Regions from separate parts of the Paenibacillus sp. 22594 genome, predicted to be linked through region 2. Evidence: riboswitches for the same ligand, from Rfam matches in the RefSeq annotation. Region 2 holds a riboswitch; the other holds the start of a gene.
The links. Region 2 has a riboswitch for cyclic di-AMP ahead of ACTJKB_RS30505 (ubiquitin-like domain-containing protein). Riboswitches for the same ligand answer to the same signal wherever they lie in the genome.

Region 1: linked by a shared signal. The riboswitch ahead of ACTJKB_RS29880 (C40 family peptidase) and the one ahead of ACTJKB_RS30505 (ubiquitin-like domain-containing protein) in region 2 are both predicted to bind cyclic di-AMP.

What each region holds. Positions count from the first base shown of each region.
Region 1 is NZ_JBQENA010000018.1:16,544-20,756, reverse strand. It holds gene ACTJKB_RS29890 (M1 family metallopeptidase) at 1-977, shown strand, start outside; gene ACTJKB_RS29885 (hypothetical protein) at 1,022-1,819, shown strand; cyclic di-AMP (ydaO/yuaA leader) riboswitch at 2,041-2,179, shown strand; gene ACTJKB_RS29880 (C40 family peptidase) at 2,237-2,665, shown strand; cyclic di-AMP (ydaO/yuaA leader) riboswitch at 3,055-3,197, shown strand; gene ACTJKB_RS29875 (C40 family peptidase) at 3,203-3,694, shown strand; gene ACTJKB_RS29870 (GNAT family N-acetyltransferase) at 4,023-4,213, shown strand, end outside.
Region 2 is NZ_JBQENA010000021.1:11,737-15,949, reverse strand. It holds gene rsmA (16S rRNA (adenine(1518)-N(6)/adenine(1519)-N(6))-dimethyltransferase RsmA) at 1-834, opposite strand, end outside; gene rnmV (ribonuclease M5) at 831-1,382, opposite strand; gene ACTJKB_RS30505 (ubiquitin-like domain-containing protein) at 1,547-2,707, opposite strand; cyclic di-AMP (ydaO/yuaA leader) riboswitch at 2,998-3,226, opposite strand; gene ACTJKB_RS30500 (TatD family hydrolase) at 3,425-4,195, opposite strand.

The DNA.
Region 1 (4,213 bases), on a different contig from region 2:
CCAAAGCTGCTCTTAGCGCCTTCAGCAAATGGTATGGTTCTTATCCTTACTCCACGCTATCTATCGTCGTCCCGCCAAAGGCAGGGAATGGCGCAGGCGGGATGGAGTACCCCACACTCATCACTGCCTTCGGCGCAGCCGAAGATGCCCCAGGCACGCAGCTTGAACGTACGGTCATCCATGAAATCGGGCATCAGTTTTTTTATGGCATGATAGCCAGCAATGAATTTGAGGAAGCCTGGCTGGATGAGAGCTTCACCTCTTATGCAGAAGACCGGTTGATGGAACAGGAATATGGGGTAGCCTCCAACACTGCGCTTCAGGCCAGTCTGGTAACCTCATCACAGCCACTCAATCTGGAGACCTGGAAATACACCGGAGACGATGCCTATACACGCAACGTATACATCCGGGGCAAACTGGTTCTCAAAGACATTGAGCAGCAAGTGGGAACCAAAACGATGGATGCCATCATGGCCACCTATGCCCGCAAATACCGTTTCCAGCACCCTTCCACAGCTGATTTTCAAAAGACCGTAGAAAAAGTGACCAAAAAATCGTGGCAGACGTATTTCGTTCAATATGTTTATAGTGGCGGCGCTCCTGATTTTTCCATAGATAACATTGTCAACACTCTTCACAAAAAGGGGAGAGACACAGATGGCCTTCGTTATGATTCATCAGTCGCCGTGAGCAACAAAGGCAGCCAGTACGGGGATGTGCCAGTAAAGTTTACATTTTCGGATGGATATACCGTTCAGCGGTATTGGAATGGAAAAGACAAGCAAACTACGTTTCAGCTGTCCTACAAAGCGCCGCTGATATCGGCAGAGATTGATCCCGAGCATTCCATCCTGCTGGAGAGTAAGCATTTGAATAATTTCAGACTCGCGGAACTGGAGCAGGACACGCTCTCACGATGGACGCTTAGCATAACCAACCTGATTGAAAATCTGCTCGGAACTCTTGTCTGGTGAGGTGAAGGAATGTGAAAAGATCGATATCCCGGGGCTGGCACAGCATGAAAGAGCAATTTTATATACTGATTCTATTGTTTATCTACCGGCTATTCTGGGGTTATTTCATGTACAAGTTCGTTAAAAGCGCCGTAGTCCCGGTACTGCTGCGTTATCCTGATCAGGATGCGGGCGGTAGCGGGATAGGCAGACTGCTGTATTATGTGGAGGGCCAGCTCGCACTGGGCACCGATTCCGGTGTTCAGCACTGGCTCTGGATGCTGCTGGCGCTAAGCGCATTAAGGCTGCTGCTCTCCCCATTCATCCGCGCAGGACTGCTCCATGAGCTCCATCAGGAGCGTAAGGGGGAGCGCGGGATGTTCTTTTTTCCGGGTATGCGGCTGTATGGGCTTCCGGTAATGTTGTTCAGTCTTGCAGAATGGGTGCTTACAGCTCTGCCCCTGTATTGGCTTCTTCCCAAAATGTACAGACTGCTGTTAAGCGGAATTCTGGATTATAAGCTATTGCTGAAACTGGCACCCTACATTCTGGCTTGGCTGCTATATCTGTTCTTCATCCGAAAAGTACTGCTGTACATGCAGTTCGGTTATACGGGTGGCACAGGTACTCTCTCTTCTCTCTTGGTGTGCCTGAAGGTGATCCTTCCTTCTGTGGGATTATCCCTTGTGATGGGAGCAGGGGGTCTGGTAATGATGCTTGCTTGCGGAGCGGCATCAATCTTATGGCCGGGGATGCCAGCACTTCTGCTACGGCAGTTCTCTCCACTTCCCACTACACTCTTCAAAATGTGGGGAATCGCCGCTCAATACCACCTTTGGTCCAGTAAATCATTCCCACAATAATTAAGCCGCTCAACCGGCATAATAAAAGAGTCACTGCTCCTTGAGGGGGCGGGACTCTTTTTTGGATTACAAAGTGAATAAGAGTATTTGCAAAACTGTAAATCCTCTGGTACAATGATGCCTGTACTACTAGTAACAAATTTGTAATCTTTAAAATGCAGCACATTCAAACACGTTAACATTCCAGAGCATTTACAAATTGTCGGCACGTCGCTCTTCTGGTGCATAAAACGCCAAATTCCCTGCACCGGGAAGCGGGGGAACCATATTTTGGGTGAATTGATCTCGCTTTAGAGGGGTCATAGGGGAACCTTCTACCGAATCCTTAAGCTAACCTCGCAGGCCTTGGAAGGAGTACATCTTTTGAGAAGTCAGAATTTTAAGAAGAAATGTACCGCAGCAGCACTTGGACTAGTGATGGTATTCACAATCGGAGCTGGCAGCGCTTTCGCCGATTCCAAGATGGACACCGTTATCGCAAAAACCATCGGAACCACCTATAAGTTCGGGGGCACTAGCACAAACGGTTTCGATTGCTCCGGCTTTACCTCGTATGTTTTTAAAAGTATCGGACTTACCCTGCCACGCACATCCAAGGCTCAATTCAGCGTTGGTACTTCCGTATCACGGAACAACTTGCGTTCAGGTGACCTGGTATTCTTCAATACTTTTGGTTCGGGAGTTTCCCATGTCGGCATTTATGTCGGAGGCGGTAAATTCGCACAATCTTCCAGCTCACGCGGCGTAACTGTAACTTCGCTGAGTCAAGCCTACTGGGCCAACCGCTACGTTGGCGCTAAACGAGTGATGAGCACTACAGCTTACAAAACTGTTGCCTACGATTAATTGAAGCTTTATCCCCTCACCATTACACCTCTAACAACTAAATGTAACTTATACAAGCCCGGAGCTGATTATTGCCGTAATCATTTTCCGGGTTTTCCCTTTTCCTTATTCTCCCTTTTACACGCTTTTTAGAGCTTTGAAACACCTTTTTGATAAATATTCCAGGCGGATCTTCCATGCAGCTAACTTATAGCGTAAAGAATCAGCGTAAATCAAGCCTTTTCCTCTTAAAAGGCTCAAAAAATATGTATTAATATGCTTTAAGTGATTGCCAAGTGCTTCTGTCTTTGTTACAATTATCGCAGTGAGTTGATAGTAACATTTTTGTAATTATTCAAACCTGATTTACAAAGGTTTTGTCATTGTTTTAATCCGTAAGCTAAATCTAATCAATCGTCGTGCCGAGTTCCTTAATCATTAGGGAAACGGGGGAACCGATTTTGGGTGAATTGACCTCCTATTTACAGAGGGGTCATAGGGGACCTTCAACCGAACCCTTAAGCTAACCTCGTAGGCATTTGGAAGGGGTATTTACTTTTGAAGAAGAAGCTAGCAGCAGCACTACTCAGCTTTTCGATCATTCTTACCATCGGAGCAGGAAGCGCTTTCGCAGACTCTAAAATGGATCAGGTTATCGACAAATCCATCGGAACTAAGTACGTATCAGGCGGAATTTCCACTAACGGTTTTGATTGCTCCGGATTTACCATGTATGTGTTTGATAAGATGGGAATCAACCTTCCTCACCAGTCTGGTTCCCAGTACCAAATGGGTACTGCCGTATCCCGCGATAACATTAGACCGGGAGATCTCGTATTCTTCAATACAAGCGGCAAAGGGGTATCCCATGTCGGGATTTATGTCGGAGAAGGTAAGTTCGCACACGCTTCTTCCAAGCGTGGTGTAACCATCAGCTCGCTGAATGACAGCTACTACGTCAACCGCTACGTTGGCGCCAAACGAATCATGAGCACAGATGCTTATCAAACGGTAGCTTCCGATTCCCAAGATAATGACGACGTGCAATAATCAGTAATTTTGTAACCGAACAGGCTCTTATCCAGGATTTTTGCCGAAATCCTGGAGGGGGCTTGTTTTTTTGTCCAAAGATAAGAATTTATATGTTTCACGCAATAAATTATCCTTATATTTCTCGCTGAAACGGAAACCGTCCTTAAAAGGACGGCGAAGCCGTTTACACTTGCTACAAAAGTTACTTACCCTACTCACTATTTGCAAAACATAAAAAACCGCGATTTTTGGAATTTTTTAAAATATATTGTTTATGCGCCGAAATGGAAATGTTTTGTATATAATTATGATATAACGTTTCGTTCTGAAGGGAGGCGGATGGCGGATGATTAGTTCTCCGGTAACTTTTTACGTTGTCCCCATGGAAGTTAATCACGCTGCAGAAATTTGTGAATGGATCTACAAACCTCCGTACAACATTTATGGCTGGATGTCCTGGGAGCAAATGCAGGCTTTGGACGTTGAGTTCGGCGATCCCCGGCTGCGGAGTGAGCAATACGTCTCGGTGGTGAACAG
Region 2 (4,213 bases):
AAGACTGAGTGTTTCTCCGCGGCGGCTTGGCTCGATTCCAGCCTCAGCCAGCAGAGACTCCAGACGTTCTCGTCCCTCTTCCGGAAAGAACCGGGCTTTGAGATTATTGGCAATGGTTTTACGCCGCTGGGTGAAGGAAGCTTGTACAACCTCAAAGAAATGCTTCTCGTCTTCAACCTCTACCGGGGGACGCTCTCTCACCTTGAGACGGATCACGGCCGACTCCACGTTCGGTTGAGGAATGAATACCGTGCGCGGCACTATGCAGACCAGTTCAGGTTCACTATAGTACTGCACAGCGATACTAAGGCTGCCATATTCTTTCCCGCCAGGTGAAGCTGCCATACGTTCGGCAACCTCCTTTTGAATCATCACCACGATATTATTAAGCGGCAGTTTTTCTTCAAGCAGCTTCATGAGGATTGGAGTGGTTACATAGTACGGCAAATTGGCAACTACACTGACTCTTTCCACAGCCGCAAAATCCTCAGCGAATAATTCCTGCAAATTTACTTTCAACACATCATCGTTCCGGATTTTGACATGCGGGTAAGAGGCGAGAACATCCCGAAGTATCGGGATCAGCCGCCGGTCAATCTCTACTGCTGTCACCACTCCAGCGGACATTGCCAGCCTCTCGGTCAAAGCGCCAATGCCTGGTCCAATCTCTAGTGCACCTGCTGCCTGGTCCAGGCCTGCAGCATCCACAATCTTGTCCAGTATATTCTGGTCAATCAGAAAATTCTGGCCCAAGCTTTTCTTAAATGAGAACCCGTAACGCTGGATAATTTCCTTAGTGCGTACCGGGGATGAGATATGATTGTTGCCACTCATGAGGTAATGCCTCCCTGATCAATTTGCGCGAGAGCATTTACAAATTCCTCTCGTGATATTCCAAACATCGCCAACCGCTTGTACAGCTGCTTACCGTTACAGTAGCCGATCCCCAGCAAATTGCCCAGCGCCATTCTACGCTCCGCTGCCCGGGGATGCACCATCATCCCCGCAGCCATCAGATCCTCCAACCCAATCAGGGCCGGGGCGCCTTCAAAGGAAGTATGAACATGCTCAAGCGCGTGACGAATGGCCTCCGGAGAAGCATTTTCAACTCCGATGTCACCTTTACGGGTAGCATCTTTTTCAGGAATGAACGCATGCTTGCAGCCTGGCACCTTAGAAGACACAATCTTCCGGATCCGTTCACCGGCGTGATCAGGATCAGTTAGAATAATGACCCCTCTGCGCTCCATGGCCAGCGCAATCCTGGCGATTACTTTGCGGTTAACTGCTGAACCACCTGTTTCAATGGTATCCGCATCTACAGCACGCTTAACAGCAACTGTATCGCTTTTACCTTCCACAACAATTAATTCCTTGATCATTTACAAAACTCCTTACTCTGCAACGCAAAAAGAAGAGGATTCGCTCCCCTTCTTATTGGCTAAAGAATGTATAAGTGATGAGCGGCAGCTCTATAATTCCGTAACAGTCTTAAGTGCTACCCTCACTATATCTTATAAACCACTAATTTGCAAAAATCTGCTGCTTAATTCAGCTCTGGCTTCACAGGTCCGATCACATAAATCGTACGCGATTTACGGCCGAAGTTACGGGCATGGCTCAGTGAATCATAATAGACATCCACCTTGTTGCCTTTAATGGCACCGCCGGTATCCTCTGCACGGCGAAACCCAAGTCCCTCAATGTACACCCACCAGCCAATAGGTATTACGTCTGGATCTACAGCGATGGTCCGACCTTCCGTTACGCGTGTGCCGGAAGCCGTACGGGTACCAATACCAGGCTCTTCAGATGAATACGCCGTCATCGATACATTTTTGATTATTTTTTTGTACTCGAAATCCATGCCTGCCTTACTGGCAACATTATTACTGTTCGCGCTAACTTTAGATGATTTTGTGGTAGTGGTTGAATTGGAAGTTGCAGTAGTAGCTACAGCAGCCTTGGGAAGTGCCTTGGTACCAATAGCAATGATCTTGTCTTTGGTAACCGCCTGTACTTCCTTGCCCATCATACGCATAGATGCCAGCTCGCCATCTTGATAGATTTTCTCAATATGCTGGATCATTACGCCCGGTTTGCCTGCTTGTGCGACTCTTACAGTTCCCTTGGTCAGGGAGGGGTCTGCGGTCTTAATTACTCGGAAAGGTAAATTCGTTGTCCGCTGTACCACTTGCTTGTTGATTCGGACAATTTTGATTTCCATGTCGGCAGAAACTGCAGTGTTGAGCGAAGGATAAATCTTATCGTAGCTTTCCAGGCTGATGCCCAGTTTGTCAATTGCCTGACCGATGGTATCCTCGGTCGTGTACAGCATTTTGGTTGTTCCATCCGCAGTAAGCTTAAAGGCCTGCGCACGGTTGATTACGACACGGTCGCCGTCTTTTATTTCATCACTAAGGCCAATGGATAAAGCATCATGCGGCTGCAGCGAAATTTGTTCCTTTGCCAGCACATCGCTGAGCAGCGCATCCCGCGTCTCCAGCGTTTGTACCTTTCCGTCTATTACTAAAGTTATTTCTTTAATGCTTTGACCGTGTACGTACAGCAGAATTACCAGCGCGATAACGATTGATGCTGCGCCTGCAAGTGAAAGTACGCGAGGATTCACTTGTTTCCACCGTAATGCGAAAGACCTGCTGGATGATTGCGAATCATGGGATACTTCTGGTTGGAATACGCCCATTCTCTCCATCCTCCTTACATAGCCCCGTCGTCCAAGTTGTATAACAAAGGTGACTTTATCACTTCTGACGAAACTAGGTTTGAGATTGCACAGGATACGCCCGCATTGCTTTAGCGTTTCCTGCTCATGGACCGCCTGCTCGGCATAGCTACTCCAGACATCTGTTGTATAACAGTATGCTGGGAACATCCGCATTATTCAAAAAACAAAAAAAGCCCAAAAGAGTTCACAGAGGACTCTTTCGTGGCTCTCCGGGTGTCAGAATACGCGGGAATGTTTATGCACGAGGTTTCCTCTCTTACTTGCGCTTACGGGGTTAGCTGTCGGGTTCGGGCATAAGAGAGACGCCCTATCTCAGGTCACCCGCTCACGGCGGTTGCCCTCAAATTCACCCCAAAGACCACGTGAAGAAATCAAATAAAGTCTACGGCATTTCTATGTTGTACTCTATGTACGGACATGCGGCAGATCATTATTGGTTCCCCCGTTCTCCATACGGAGACTCAGCGAGACGATCCATGAAATTGTGACTGTCACAGTAACAACAGCTCACTTCACTGAAAAGATGATATCCTGTTTTGATGCATGTTGTAAAGCACGATTCAACCACGTTTACGCAAAAAAATCATTAAAATATTGTAATAATCAGCCGTTTTTTTATTAAAAAAGTTTAATATATCGGCTATACTTCTTTTTTCACCTGTTTTTCTCCCGTTTTCACACAATTCCAAATCGTTCCAGTGCGTTCGCATACGTAATTTCAGCTAATTCCTGTAAATCAATCCCTTTTATTTCCGCTGCCGCCTCAGCGACAAGCTTCACATGAGCACTCTCATTTCGCTTCCCGCGGAAGGGGTGAGGCGTCAGATATGGGGAGTCGGTTTCGATCAAAAGCCGGTCCATTGGAGTCTGGGCAAGCACCTCTTTAGGCACCCTGGCATTCTTGAAAGTCACAGGTCCACCGAAGGATAAATGAAAGCCCAGATCAAGACACATTTTGGCCGTTTCCCAGCTCCCGGAAAAAGAGTGCATAACACCGCCAATTTCATTTGCCTTCTCTTCCCGCAAAATTCGTACCACATCCTCGTGGGCATCACGATTATGAATACAGATAGGCATTTTCAGTTCCCGTGCCATTCGAATCTGTTTGCGGAATACCTCATGCTGTACCTCTTTTGGAGAAGTATCCCAGTAGTAATCCAGTCCAATTTCTCCGATAGCTACCACCTTTTTATGGCTGCACAGGGAGGCAATCCAGTCCATATCCTCCTCTTTCATGTCAATGGCGTCCACGGGGTGCCAGCCAACTGCTGCATAAATATAATCATACGATTCTGCCAATTTCATTGTCGTTGGAATCGTTTCCCGGTTAAATCCGATGTTAATCATCTTGCTGACACCAGCCTCTAACGCACGGGCAATAACCTCCTCACGGTCCTCGTCGAATTGCGGTGCATCCAGATGAGTATGTGTGTCGAATAAACGCATGCTGCATCGTCCTTTCAG